4 regions of the Psychrobacillus sp. FSL K6-2843 genome follow, and region 2 is predicted to be linked to each of the others. Evidence: riboswitches for the same ligand, from Rfam matches in the RefSeq annotation. Region 2 holds a riboswitch; each other region holds the start of a gene.

Region 1 (3,136 bases), 400 kb from region 2:
GCCAACCAATAATTTGCCGTAGCTCTTCACCTGTCAGAGCAATCATTAAGGAAATGACTGAGCCAAGAAATGAGCTAAATATAATACCTGTTAAAATAATCGTTTCCATTTTCATCGCGCGATCTACTAGCTTTGCGAAGGAAATAACGATGAGCATTGTAACTAATGCCCCTACCATACTGAAAACAGGCAAGGTGAACATTCCTAAGAAAGGTACCGAAATTCCAAAAAAGAGTGTAGCCACTGCACCAACAGATGCTCCGGACGACACTCCCAGTGTATAAGGGTCGGCTAGTGGGTTTTTAAGCAGGCTTTGAAAGGCCGCTCCCGCTATTGCCAGGGATGCTCCGACTAATCCTGCGAGTATAACCCGCGGCATGCGAATCTTCCATACTATATTAGTTGCAATCGCATCTGTTCCTGTATCCCATAAAGTACTGATCGGCACCTTTACAGATCCGACCGATACACCTAGCCAAATGGCTACAGCCAACGTAGCCAGTGACAGGATGTAACCGATCATTGATTTACTCACTAAATGCCTCCGGATAGATAGCCTTCGCCACTTCCTCTAAACCTTCTACTAAACGTGGACCTTGGCGACTTGTGGTATCCTCATCCACTTGTACTACTGCATTATTTTTAATAGCTGTCACTGTATCGAAACCATCACGTTGCTTGACCTTTTCAACAATGCCATCCACGTAATCATACGTGATTAACATAACATCAGGATTACGACTTACAATTTCTTCTGGGCTGACTTGGAACCAGCCCTCTTGGTCAGCCATGATATTTTCTGCGTTGACCATCGTTAGAATTTCTTGCATAAATGTATTATTACCAGGAGTATAGATCTCAGGCACATCTGAGGTTTCTACAAAAACTGTTTTCTTTGTTTCTACTTTTGAAACTTTTTCTTGAATTTCGTCAACCTTTGCCTTCATATCCTTTATAATGGCCTGTGCTTCCTCATTCTTGCCTGTTGCACGACCAATCTGCTCGATGGATGTATAGGTTAAGTTAAAATCCTTTGCATCCTGTACTACATAAACCTTTACACCAGAATCTCGTAGCTGTTGTAACCCAGCGTCAGCCATTCCTACTACGGACTCATGAGCGAAGACAATATCTGGATTCAAAGAGATAATTTTTTCAATGTTATACTCCATGCCACCAATTTTTTCTTTTTCTAAGGCTTCCTCTGGATAACTCTCGTAATCATTAACACCGACAATTTCCTCATCAAGCCCTAATGCAAATAGAATTTCCGTATTACTTGGAATCATGGAAATAATGGTCTTCGGAACTTCCTCTAATGTGATTTCTTGGCCTACAGCATCCGTCAATGTAAGCGGAAATGCAGTTTCTGAATTTCCAATTTCTGAACTATCTTCTTTTTCTGATGGAAGTGTCTCTTGCTCATTACATCCAACTAACATAAGCAAGGTCATTCCTATAATTAACCAAAACTTTTTCATCCTTCATTCCTCCTAAAATCAATAAAAAATCTCCCATCCTAGGATGAGAGATAGATAGGTATAAATCTGCCACAAAATACCGATAGCTGACCTACACCAGACCTATCCGCGTAGGTAATGGGTATGCACGTAAGGGCAGGTTTTCTGGCTTATGATGCATATGCATCACTAACAGTGGCGGGACCGCGCTGGACTTTAACCAGCTTCCCTTTTAACTCTAGCAATCCGTAACTAGAGCACCTTTACGCAAAAAATATTCCATTGCTGCTTTGCATTTATTATACCTTATAATTAAATGTTGTCGAGATGGAGACTAGATGAGAAATTCGAGAAATAAATTAATATCAAGCAATTTTCCGAGTTTAGCGAAACATTAATTTCTTAACCTTGTAATCTATGAGTAATCACTGGACTATTAATAAAAATCGCAGTACACAATCCAATCTTGTTTATCTTGATTGTAGAAAAAATAAAAACTGCCACTATCTACTATATTGAATTGCGCCTTGGCATCAGAGCTTATCTGAAAGACAAACGGATAATCTTCACCATATGAGACTCCGCTCTGTGTATAGGATGGATATCCACCAACCTTGTGCATGGGATAAATATTTTTCATCTTGAATTTCTGGTTCTATATCTTCTGAATCCCATGCTGGGGTATCGTTCTCAACTAATATTGGTTTTAATGGAAAAGACTTCATTCTTGAAGATTGTTCATTTATCTTTTGTATTTCATTAATATTAGTAAAACAATTTATCTTAAAAAAAGAAGCTAAATTATCTTCAATTAAATGATTATATACATTAAAATCCATATAAACAGTGATTAACTGAATGTTTTTTAGCTCCTTCGGTACATAAGGTAAATTCTTTAGAAATATAGTACATATTGGTTCAAACTGAGGAGATTTATTTTCTCCGCTACCCCACATAACATTTCCTATCCAGCTCTCTCCCAATTCTTCCGTCGGCCGAGATCCTCCTGTTTCAAAAATCGTAGCTCGTTTAAATAGTGATTGTTTTAATTGAGTAATATTCAACGCAATTACCTCCTAAATCTATGTCCAAGCTTATTCACTTAAGTAGGACTCCCAATCATAATCATTTATTTTGTAGAATGCGCCATTGTCATTTCTCTCATATGCACAGAGGGGTAAATCTTCAATAAAAGCTAAAATAGAGTCATCAATATTTAAAATTACCCCTATAGATATATATTGCAGATTTTCATGATTATTTAAAAATTCATCATCTTCATAACCACTTAATACAGACCAACCAGAGTCTTGCTCATCCCTTGGCTCGTCTCTTAACATAAAATTAAATTCATCTCTCTCCAAAACATCTTTGCTCACAATTATTTTTGTGTCAAAATAGTAATCCCATTTGGATGAATATGGATCATTATACTCCGTGTCACAAATATGTTCTGTCCGAAATGATACTTCTTGTCCTCTTTTTAACTCACTTAGATTAAATGGATCATTCGTAAGAATTCCCTTAAAGTTCTCCATATCCCTGTGAGTAATTTCAACCCACATTTTTTCTCCCGCATACCCGTCTGTTCTTGTCTCGATTTCAAAGATTAGTTTGACCATATCTCCTATATTTAAATTACCTATCACTTCTTTGCTAGGAATATAAAAAGTATA
Region 2 (3,136 bases):
TTCTCGTGAAAGGCGATGATCCATTACACATTCTTCATACTTTTCTCTGAAAGAACCATCTCCACGTTTTTCATCATAAAAGTCTTCTAATGAGTAACCTTTGAGCTGACGAACCTCGTGAGGGTCAAACAAATGCCATTCTCCTCTTGCATCAACCTTTTCCATGAACAAATCTGGCAAGCATACACCAGTAAAAATATCATGTGCTCGAAGTCGTTCATCGCCATTATTTAGTCTTAAATCTAAAAATGTAAATATATCTTTATGCCACACATCCAAGTAAACAGCTACTGCACCTTGACGTTGGCCTAGCTGATCTACGCTGACAGCTGTATTGTTTAGTTGCTTTATCCATGGAAGAACCCCACTAGACGCTCCCACAAAACCTCTTATAGAAGAGCCACGGCTACGGACCTTGCCCATATAAACGCCTATTCCTCCTCCAAATTTAGAAAGTGTGGCTATGTCTGTGTTGCTATCATAAATTCCTTGTAGACTGTCATCAACCGTGTCGATAAAACAGCTAGAAAGCTGCCCGTGTGGCTTTCCTGCATTAGAAAGAGTCGGAGTAGCAACCGTCATATATAAATTGCTCATCGCCCAATAGGCTTCTTTAATTTTTTCTATGCGGTTTTCTTTTTCGTCCTTCATTAGCGTCATTGCAATAATCATCCAGCGTTCTTGTGGCAATTCTACAATAGTCTTATCAAAATCCTTCGCTACATAACGATCTAAAAGCGTTTTTAAAGCTATATATGTGAAGAGGAAGTCTCTTTCAGTAACGAGGATTTCTGCTAATTGCTCTAATTCCTCTGTAGAATAGGTTTCTATGATACGAGAATCATAAATTCCCTTAGCCGATAGCTTTTGAACGTTATCTGCAAACTTTGTATAGACTGCATCTGCCGTTGTATTTCTTCGTTCCGCTTGTTGCGAATATACTTCTGCTAAATAGATTCGAGCCGCCACAAATGTCCAATAAGGTTCATGTTCATCAAGAAAGCTCAGCGACTCTAAGGACATGGCTTTAGACCAGCTAGCAATATTGCCCTCTGGGTGTTTTTGTAGCCACTTGTCATGTGACCTCCTTAATGGTGCTATCTTTTCTTCCCCAAACTCCTGTGTTAATTGGTATAGTACCTGTTGTTTTTCTGTGTTTGAAATAGTGGTCATTTAGAATTCCTCCCTGTCTTTACATAACAAAAAAGCGATGGCTCTAGCCTCTTCGGCTGAGTCATCGCTCACGATTTTAAAGTAGGAAACAACAAGACGTATCGTTCGTTTAAAGATAGAGTCTCTCGCCCCCACCTCTCAACCCCCGAAGAAAGTGTTGCTTCACCGATAAACAGGCAGGTCTACTGGCTCGTGTTTCTTCCTTCTGCTGGCCTTCCCACGAAAAATCGCAGTGGCATATTCAACAGTCGTCCACACTTACAGTTGCGGGGACAGCTTCGGTATTTCACCGAATTCCCTTTTAAACCATAACGGTACCTTTTCATCGTATAAATACTATATATTGTGTTTTGATTACTTATATACCCTAACATATTGTGTTTAAACTTGTACATAGGTAAAAAGACTAGACGTTTGATACACAGCTTTATTTCTGTACATTAAACTAATTTCATATCCCTTTAATCGCTCTTTCTAATCTCTATTCTATATAAATTTTATAAGCTTTCGTAGCCGTATTATGAAAACTTACTTTCGTATTTATTCATACAGGCTTACCTTGCAGCTTTACCTTCTTTTTCTTAGCTTTCATATGACCGCTCCAGGAGAGGTTTGTACCCATTCGAAGAATCATTTCCAAGGGACCTCGTTTGAATACCTTCAAGTAGTAGTAGCTACCTATACATTGTAGAACAAAAATTACAAAGCCCAGCAAGACACTATTTAGCATGCCCAAAGAGCCAAATTGTCCTAAACCGTATCCGTAATAGATAAAAGTACAAATAACACTTTGCATAATGTAATTTGTTAAAGAAAGTTTCCCAACACTTTCAAAACCAATGAAAACCTTGTTACCTGAGAACTTTATAAATAGGATAGCAAATATACCAATATAGGATATACACAGTAATTGTGTACCCATTTGTAATAGAACTGCTGTCCAATTTGTTTCTTCTCCAATAATAGCGATAGATTTTAAAAGTAAACTAATTGGCAAAAGAGCCATACTTAATATATACCATTTTTGTTCTCGTTCCATGTGTAGAAATAAGCCACCCTTTGCAGCTGCCATACCAAACAAAAACATCGGTGACGTCAACAATGGTCCAAACAAAAGCATAAACAAGCTAAAAAATACTTTCTCCCCTTCACTTTCAAAATACAGTGGATCCTCTGTATTTCTGTGTTGCTTAATTTCCTCATAAGAGCCATTTTGATAGACTTCATTTGTGGTTTCTATGTATAATGATTGCTTTTCCAACTCTTCCTTACTTTTTTCTTCCATTCCGTAACTAAGAGCACCAGTCAATACAAACAAAACAGTTCCCCATATAATTAAAGTTTTCTTTTTTCTATTTAAAAAAAGTAATAGGAATAATCCCATTAACCCGTAAAAGGCTAGAATATCCCCTTCCCATAAATAGGTTGAATGAAGTAAACCTAGAATAAAAAGAAATATAAAACGTCTCCATAAATGCCTTTTTACTTTTCCGTTCTTTTTTTTAATTGATTCTGCTAGTTTTATTAATGAAAAACCAAACAAAAAAGTGAATATCGGCATAAAACTACCTTCTACTGCTATTTTAAGAATAGCATAAATAGTCTTGTCTGTGGCAGAAGCCGTAAAGTACTCTAATTCTTCCTTTCCCCATATACCGTAATGGAAAATTAACAAATTCGCTAATAATATACCAAACAAACTGATTCCTCTTAAAGCATCTATAAAACGCACTCTTTCTTCTTTCATCATGAAACCTCCTAAAAATATCTCTTAGTTAGTATAAAATGGTAAGCTTATAATAAATTGAAACTAACCTTACAGAAACCTTAAATATTTCTAGGAGTGATTTACTAATGGAAGAAACTAATATTTTGATAGTTGAAGACGAGCTTGCTATCGCTGAGATGGTAGAAATTATTTTAAGAAAAGAAAATTTTCGACATATTGTTATTTGTGAAACTT
Region 3 (3,136 bases), 590 kb from region 2:
GGATAGAGACGTCTATTACGAAGAACATCACATGACACTTATTCTAAATTAAAGGAGATAATTTAATGGAGGAAAAATCAAGTAACTTAGAAAAACAAGGGGGAAAGCTACCATTGTTTCAATCCCCAGTCCGTTCCATTTTCGAAAAGTTTTCCAGAGAAAAAGATGTGTCTCTTATATACGGAGAACCAATTGTATTGGAGAACAAAAGGATCTTACCTGTTGCCAAAGTTAATTATTTTGTAGGTGGAGGCGGAGGTGGAGGTGACACGATTTCCGATGAAGAAAATTCTACAGGTCAAGGAGAAGGAGGCGGTGGTGCCTTTTCGATAAAACCGGTTGGAGTATATGAAATCACTGCGGAGGAAGTTAAATTCAAGCCTGTCCTTCCGTTTAATCAAATACTTACTGTTTTTTCAGTAGTCACGCTAGGGATTGTTTTCTTGTTGAGAAAAAGATGTAAATAGATAGGGAAAGAACGCTTCCTTCTAAAGGTTAGCGTTTTTTCTATGCTTCAACCATTGAACAAACGTTAGCAGAAGCATGACAAAAATAGCCCCGCCTGTATCTAATAGAACATCCTGAAAAAGGGCAGATCGTCCACTCGTAAAGGATTGATGGAATTCATCTGCGACTGCTAGAAGAAAGGTAATCATTATTGCAGTAAGTTTTCGATACTTTCTCTTCGGCAAAGCAATATAAATAGCTAAACTAATCAAACCAAAATAAAAAAAGTGGACTCCTTTTCTTATTAAGAATTCGACAAATGCATAGTAGCCACGTTCCTCGACAGAGACATAGAATCCCCAATAAGGAATATGAAATAATGATAAAAAGGACTCCAATGGCTTGTTTGGAAGCCATTCTTTAAGCACGGCCTCCAAAGACTGTTGCTCGGAAGTCTGCCCGGAGGCTATAAATACAAAGACAAGTAAAAGTAAAAGTGGAATAAATTTTTTCATATAAAAACAGTAGCATAAATTGAATGAGAAACAAAATAATTGCAGACTTTATAGCTAATAAAAGAGTAAAAAGCTGGTTGTTTCACAAGCTTCTATCACCAATTGAAAGGCTATGGTACACTTACGATAAGTGAATAATTTTTGCAGGGAAAAGGTGCTGACTTGTCAGCTTAATTAGGGAATTCGGTGAAAAACCGAAGCTGTATCCGCAACTGTAAATGCTGATGAAATAAGAAAAATACCACTGTTGGCTAAAAGCCAATGGGAAGGTTCTTAGAGTAAAATGATGCATGAGCCAGGAGACCGGCCTTTTCTTGAACGTATAAATACTCTTCGGAAGTTAAGGGGTTGTACGGCACGTTTCTATTTTCGATTAAATTTCTAACGATAAATAGGTATTGCGCCGCCCTTTTTTAGGGTGGCGTTTTTTTGTGCTGTAAGAAGTTGAGTATTGTATTGCCGAAAATTCACAAATAACTTGGAAAGGGGGCAGAGCATTGAAAAAAGACATGCGATATATTTGTTATCCATTTATGAGAGAAAAGCCGTCTACAGTAGACTTTGAGATTCGAACAGACTCATTGACCACACGTATTGGATTGGCCGCATCTTTAACAAAAGATATTCCAAGAGTTTACGAGGATTTAATGTATCTGGCACCGATGGCATATCACGTAAATGGTTCTGTTAGAGGGAAGCTAGCAATCAATGAAGAGGATTTACAAATTCTAAGTGATATGTATGATTTCTACGTAAGTGAAGTGGAAGGAAGAGTAGATATATTCGTACTTCCACAAGGCTCAACAGCTGCATGTGAATTACACGTGTGTCGTAGTGAAGCAAAAAAATCTGTAAGGGCTTTACATAAAGTTTCATTAGAAAGAGAAGTACCAGAGATTTTGTTTGATTACACACAGCTATTAGCAAATGTATTGTTTGCAATGGCGGTATATGTAAATAAGCATCATGGAGTAGAAGAGATTCAATTTGTCAGTAAATCATATCCGATGAGAAATAAGAAAAAAGTGGAGGATTAACAAATGAATAAACAATTAAGGAATTGGTTAGCGGTACTAATACTTTCTATCTTACTTGTAGGCTGCCAAGAGGCTGAAAAAAATACAGCTGTTGAAACAGATTCTGTACAAGAAGTAAAAGAATATACTGTAACGGATGATATGGGGAAAGAAGTTACATTCGAAGAAGTTCCGGAAACGATTGTGTCTCTACAACCAAGTAACACAGAAATCCTGTTTGCCCTTGGTGTAGGAGATAAAATTGTTGGAGCTACAGAATACGATACCTATCCAGAAGAGGCACTAGAAATTGAACGAGTTTCCGATTCTATGAAGTTCAACGCAGAACGTATTTTAGAGATAAATCCAGATGTTGTGATTGCTTATACAACTGGATCTGAGGAAGAGCTTAAAGTGTTGGAAGACGCGGGGTTAGATGTTTTTGTCATTCAATCGGCGCTATCATTTGAAGACGTCTATGGAGATATTGAACAGTTGGCCGCAGTAATGGGAGTAGAGGATAAAGGAACCGATCTTGTTGACTCTATTAAAACTACTATTCAAAGTGTTCAGGACAAAGTATCAGGTGTAAGCGATCAGAAACACGTCTACTTTGAAATAAGCCCATCTCCAGAAATTTTTACAACAGGAAAAAATACTTTCCAACAAGAAGTTTTGAGTAAAGCTAAAGTTGTAAATATTTTTGGAGACCAAGAGGGATGGATTAAATTATCTGAGGAAGATGTCATTAAGAAAAATCCTCCGATTATCTTGACTACCGTAAATTATGTAGAAGATCCAATTGGTGAGATTAAGGCTCGTTCAGGCTGGAATCAGTTGGAGGCAGTGCAAAACAACTCCATTTTCCAATTAGATCAGGACATTATGTCTCGCCCAGGACCACGAATTGGTGAAGCTGTAGAACTAGTAGCTAAAACCGTTTATCCAGAGATATTTGAATAAAGTAGAAGTTGGTCTCGTTTTGAGGAGACCAACTTCTTTTGTTTTAAAACCGGTACCTTGCAATGAATAATAGTGTTATGGTATAGTACTATCTAATGAATAGTACCGAGGGAGAGAGAGACATGACAGCGAATATTTATATTGAGACGTTAGAAAAAGAGCTTTATATGTTGAATACAAAGGAACGCCAAGCAA
Region 4 (3,136 bases), 310 kb from region 2:
ACCTATAAACAGAGCAATTAGAAATAGCATACGCAGGATAAAGCTTGCTTTCGAATAATGAATGATTTTCCCTAAACTCTCTTTCATTGTCTCCAATGTATTAATTCTTTCAGTTATTTTTATTGGTTTAAAATGATTCTCTTTCATAAAAATTATAAGAAAAATAGCCAAGCCTATCATACATACGCCTCCCACAATAATAGGAAGATTAATCATGTAGTAACCGGTTAAAATACTTAACGGAATGGCAATTAATTGACCTAAATTTCCAGCCTTAGCTCCCCTTATATATGCTAAAGAGGACTTCTCTTCTCCTATTTCATCTGCAATCCAAGCTTGCTGTGATCCGCTTGTAAAGGTATAGCCTATCCCCCATGCCACCTGGGCCAATAAAACCGTTATAAAATAAGGAAACAAACCCTCCAATAAAAAACCCGCCCCTATCAAAAAATAACCAATAATAATGGACAGCTTCCGGCTTTTTAAGTCAGATATGACGCCTGTTGGAATTTCAAAAAGAAATACGGTTAGCTCTAACACAGTTCCCACTAAAACAAGTTGCAACGGATCCAGCTTAACAACGCTTACTTGATACAACAGATTGACTGTAAATATATAAGTAAAAAATAATTGCGATAGAAAGCAAATATGAACATACAGCCGATACGAATCTTTCATTCTAATCATTTCCCTCACCTCTCTATTGATTATAAAAAGGGAAACCATCGGCCGCTTATCCAAATTTGCTATAATGAATACCTTTCTTTATGTTATAGTGAAAGAACAATTAAATAATGTGTAGATTTAGGTGTTCTTTTGTTAGCAAGAGAACTTAAAAGGGAAGTTCGGTGAAAGACCGACGCTGTCCCGCAACTGTAAATGGGAGCGATTTTTTATAAACCACTGTAAGGTTACTACGGGAAGGAAAGAAGAGCGATGAACATGAGCCAGGAGACCTGCCTATTTCAAGTACACACCACAAGCCTACGCGGATAGGGGGTGTTAAATGCAGCTATGTACAAGCAATAGCTTGAAAATACTGTCGTACGAAAAACATAATAAAATCACTGGAGCTATTGGGCTCCTGTTTTCAGCGTGGATTTTATTGAGTTTCCAAGCGTACTGACCATTAAATCATACTAACTAGCATCTTCTTTTTTATAAAAGAGGATGCTTTTTTATGTTAAAGGCGAAAGGATTTTGAAAATGAGAAAAGAGAATTTTATTGAACAATATAAACAAGTATTAATGACAAATTATGTTGCAAGTACATCAATATCTCTGCAGTCTATCTATGAAGAAATGAAAAAAGAAATTGAACTTAGTTCAACCTGGAGTATGAACGAAAAAAATATTTTTCTTCAAAATCTCATTGATGCCCATCATCAGATTAAAAATGAAATTTCAGGGAAATTGGAGGAATAAGTAAAGCGCATTCGCACGCTTCCAAAACGATTTTGCCAATATTAACTTTTGAAAAAAAGAATATATCTAAATTCTAGCTCCATGAACCCAGTGTTCAATTTATTTGGTTCGTTCAACAATCATCATTCATTGTATCTATTTATAAAACCAAAAGGCTATCTTCTATTGGAGTGGAAGGCGGAGACTCCAGTGGAGGATCACAAGCCACGGGTACCGCTCGCCGCGCCGAACGCATCCGCCTAAAGCTAAATCAAGCATGTCCCGAGTCATTTCAATACAAGTAGGATATTAATTAAGGATATAAAAAACGAACCAAATGAGATTAATCATGTGGTTCGTTTTTTTGATTTAAAGGTCTTGGTAATCCCTTTGATATTTTCCGCCGTCTTTAACTTCTGAATGGTACAAAGCTTTAAGAGCAAAGCTTTTTTCTAGGTCATGCTCCTTCATTACTTCCTTCAATCTCTTTGCTAAGTCAGGACTAAATTTTACTAGCTCTTCCATTTTAGATTTTGAATATTGCATATCGTTACCTCCCTACTATCATTGTTCATACAGTATAGCACTTGTATAAAATACATACGAAAAAATAAAGGTTTTTCGAGTATCTCCTTTTATGGAATTCTTTCTAAACAAAATGCCCTTCACTTGCGTATTCTACCCTAGATTTTCTTACCAACATATAGTCACCTTTTTTTCATTTTTACATAAAGTACTTTGACAATTCAAAAAAGAAGTGTTAACCTATTGAACAAATCTTTCCTTAAGGAAATTTATTATCATAAAAGAAAATAATATTTTTTTGGTCTAAAAGTTTCCTTTAGGAAATACTTTATTACAAAGGAAAAGGAGTGTGCTAAGTGAAAAAGATCTTATTTTTATTTATTGTGGCTGTTTTATTGGTTGGGTGTGGTAACAACAACGCAGGGGGTTCTGGGGAAGAAAAACCACTTGTCGTTACAACTACAGGGCAAATTGCAGATGCCGTAAAGATAATTGCTGGAGATTCTGTGGAGGTAAAATCCTTAATGGGCCCTGGTGTAGATCCACATCTTTATAAGGCTACTCAAGGCGATTTACAAGTATTAGAGGATGCAGATATTATTTTTTATAATGGTCTAGCGCTTGAGGGGAAAATGAGTGATATTTTTGAAAAAATGCAGAAGGACAAATCTGTAGTGGCTATTGGAGAAGTAGTTCCGAAAGATAGAATCTTAAATGACGAGGCTCATCCAGAATTATTTGATCCACATATTTGGTTCGACATTGAGGTTTGGAAATTGGCTACACACGAAATCACAAAATCACTTACGGAGGAATTTTCCACTGATGGAGATCAGTTTGCAGAAAACGAAAGAAAGTTCTTTGAGGAACTAGATGAGCTAAATGGTTGGACGAAGGAACGCATTAGTGAAATCCCCGAAGAGCAACGGGTTCTTGTTACCGCTCATGACGCCTTTAATTACTTTGGTGAAAGCAATGGGATGGAAGTTCGAGGATTACAAGGTCTTAGTACAGATGCTGAATACGGTCTAAAGGATATACAGAATATCGTTAATTTCTTAGTAGAACAAAATATTAAAGCGGTCTTTATCGAATCCAGTGTGTCAGACAAAGCCATGAATGCTGTAATTGAAGGTGCGAAGGAAAAGGGACACACCATACAAATTGGAGGAGAACTGTACTCGGATGCAATGGGAGCTGAAGGTAC

Evidence for each region. A riboswitch is a leader RNA that binds a small molecule or an ion and turns the genes downstream of it on or off. The one in region 2 is predicted to bind cobalamin.
Region 1: another riboswitch for cobalamin. It lies ahead of MKY94_RS03125 (ABC transporter substrate-binding protein); the one in region 2 lies ahead of MKY94_RS01220 (ribonucleoside-diphosphate reductase subunit alpha).
Region 3: another riboswitch for cobalamin. It lies ahead of MKY94_RS19105 (hypothetical protein); the one in region 2 lies ahead of MKY94_RS01220 (ribonucleoside-diphosphate reductase subunit alpha).
Region 4: another riboswitch for cobalamin. It lies ahead of MKY94_RS20785 (hypothetical protein); the one in region 2 lies ahead of MKY94_RS01220 (ribonucleoside-diphosphate reductase subunit alpha).

The regions. Positions count from the first base shown of each region.
Region 1 covers NZ_CP152021.1:630,901-634,036, reverse strand. Annotated here, with positions in the region: gene MKY94_RS03130 (iron ABC transporter permease) at 1-535, opposite strand, end outside; gene MKY94_RS03125 (ABC transporter substrate-binding protein) at 528-1,481, opposite strand; cobalamin riboswitch at 1,598-1,740, opposite strand; gene MKY94_RS03120 (DUF1963 domain-containing protein) at 1,897-2,082, opposite strand; gene MKY94_RS03115 (hypothetical protein) at 2,027-2,524, opposite strand; gene MKY94_RS03110 (DUF2185 domain-containing protein) at 2,555-3,136, opposite strand, start outside.
Region 2 covers NZ_CP152021.1:228,352-231,487, reverse strand. Annotated here, with positions in the region: gene MKY94_RS01220 (ribonucleoside-diphosphate reductase subunit alpha) at 1-1,173, opposite strand, end outside; cobalamin riboswitch at 1,331-1,510, opposite strand; gene MKY94_RS01215 (DUF418 domain-containing protein) at 1,718-2,923, opposite strand; gene MKY94_RS01210 (response regulator transcription factor) at 3,028-3,136, shown strand, end outside.
Region 3 covers NZ_CP152021.1:3,768,209-3,771,344, reverse strand. Annotated here, with positions in the region: gene MKY94_RS19120 (GNAT family N-acetyltransferase) at 1-52, shown strand, start outside; gene MKY94_RS19115 (spore germination protein GerW family protein) at 66-467, shown strand; gene MKY94_RS19110 (VanZ family protein) at 489-962, opposite strand; cobalamin riboswitch at 1,098-1,289, shown strand; gene MKY94_RS19105 (hypothetical protein) at 1,460-1,999, shown strand; gene MKY94_RS19100 (ABC transporter substrate-binding protein) at 2,003-2,941, shown strand; gene MKY94_RS19095 (DUF1700 domain-containing protein) at 3,064-3,136, shown strand, end outside.
Region 4 covers NZ_CP152021.1:4,050,821-4,053,956, forward strand. Annotated here, with positions in the region: gene MKY94_RS20780 (MFS transporter) at 1-687, opposite strand, end outside; cobalamin riboswitch at 790-979, shown strand; gene MKY94_RS20785 (hypothetical protein) at 1,207-1,425, shown strand; gene MKY94_RS20790 (hypothetical protein) at 1,774-1,950, opposite strand; gene MKY94_RS20795 (zinc ABC transporter substrate-binding protein) at 2,286-3,136, shown strand, end outside.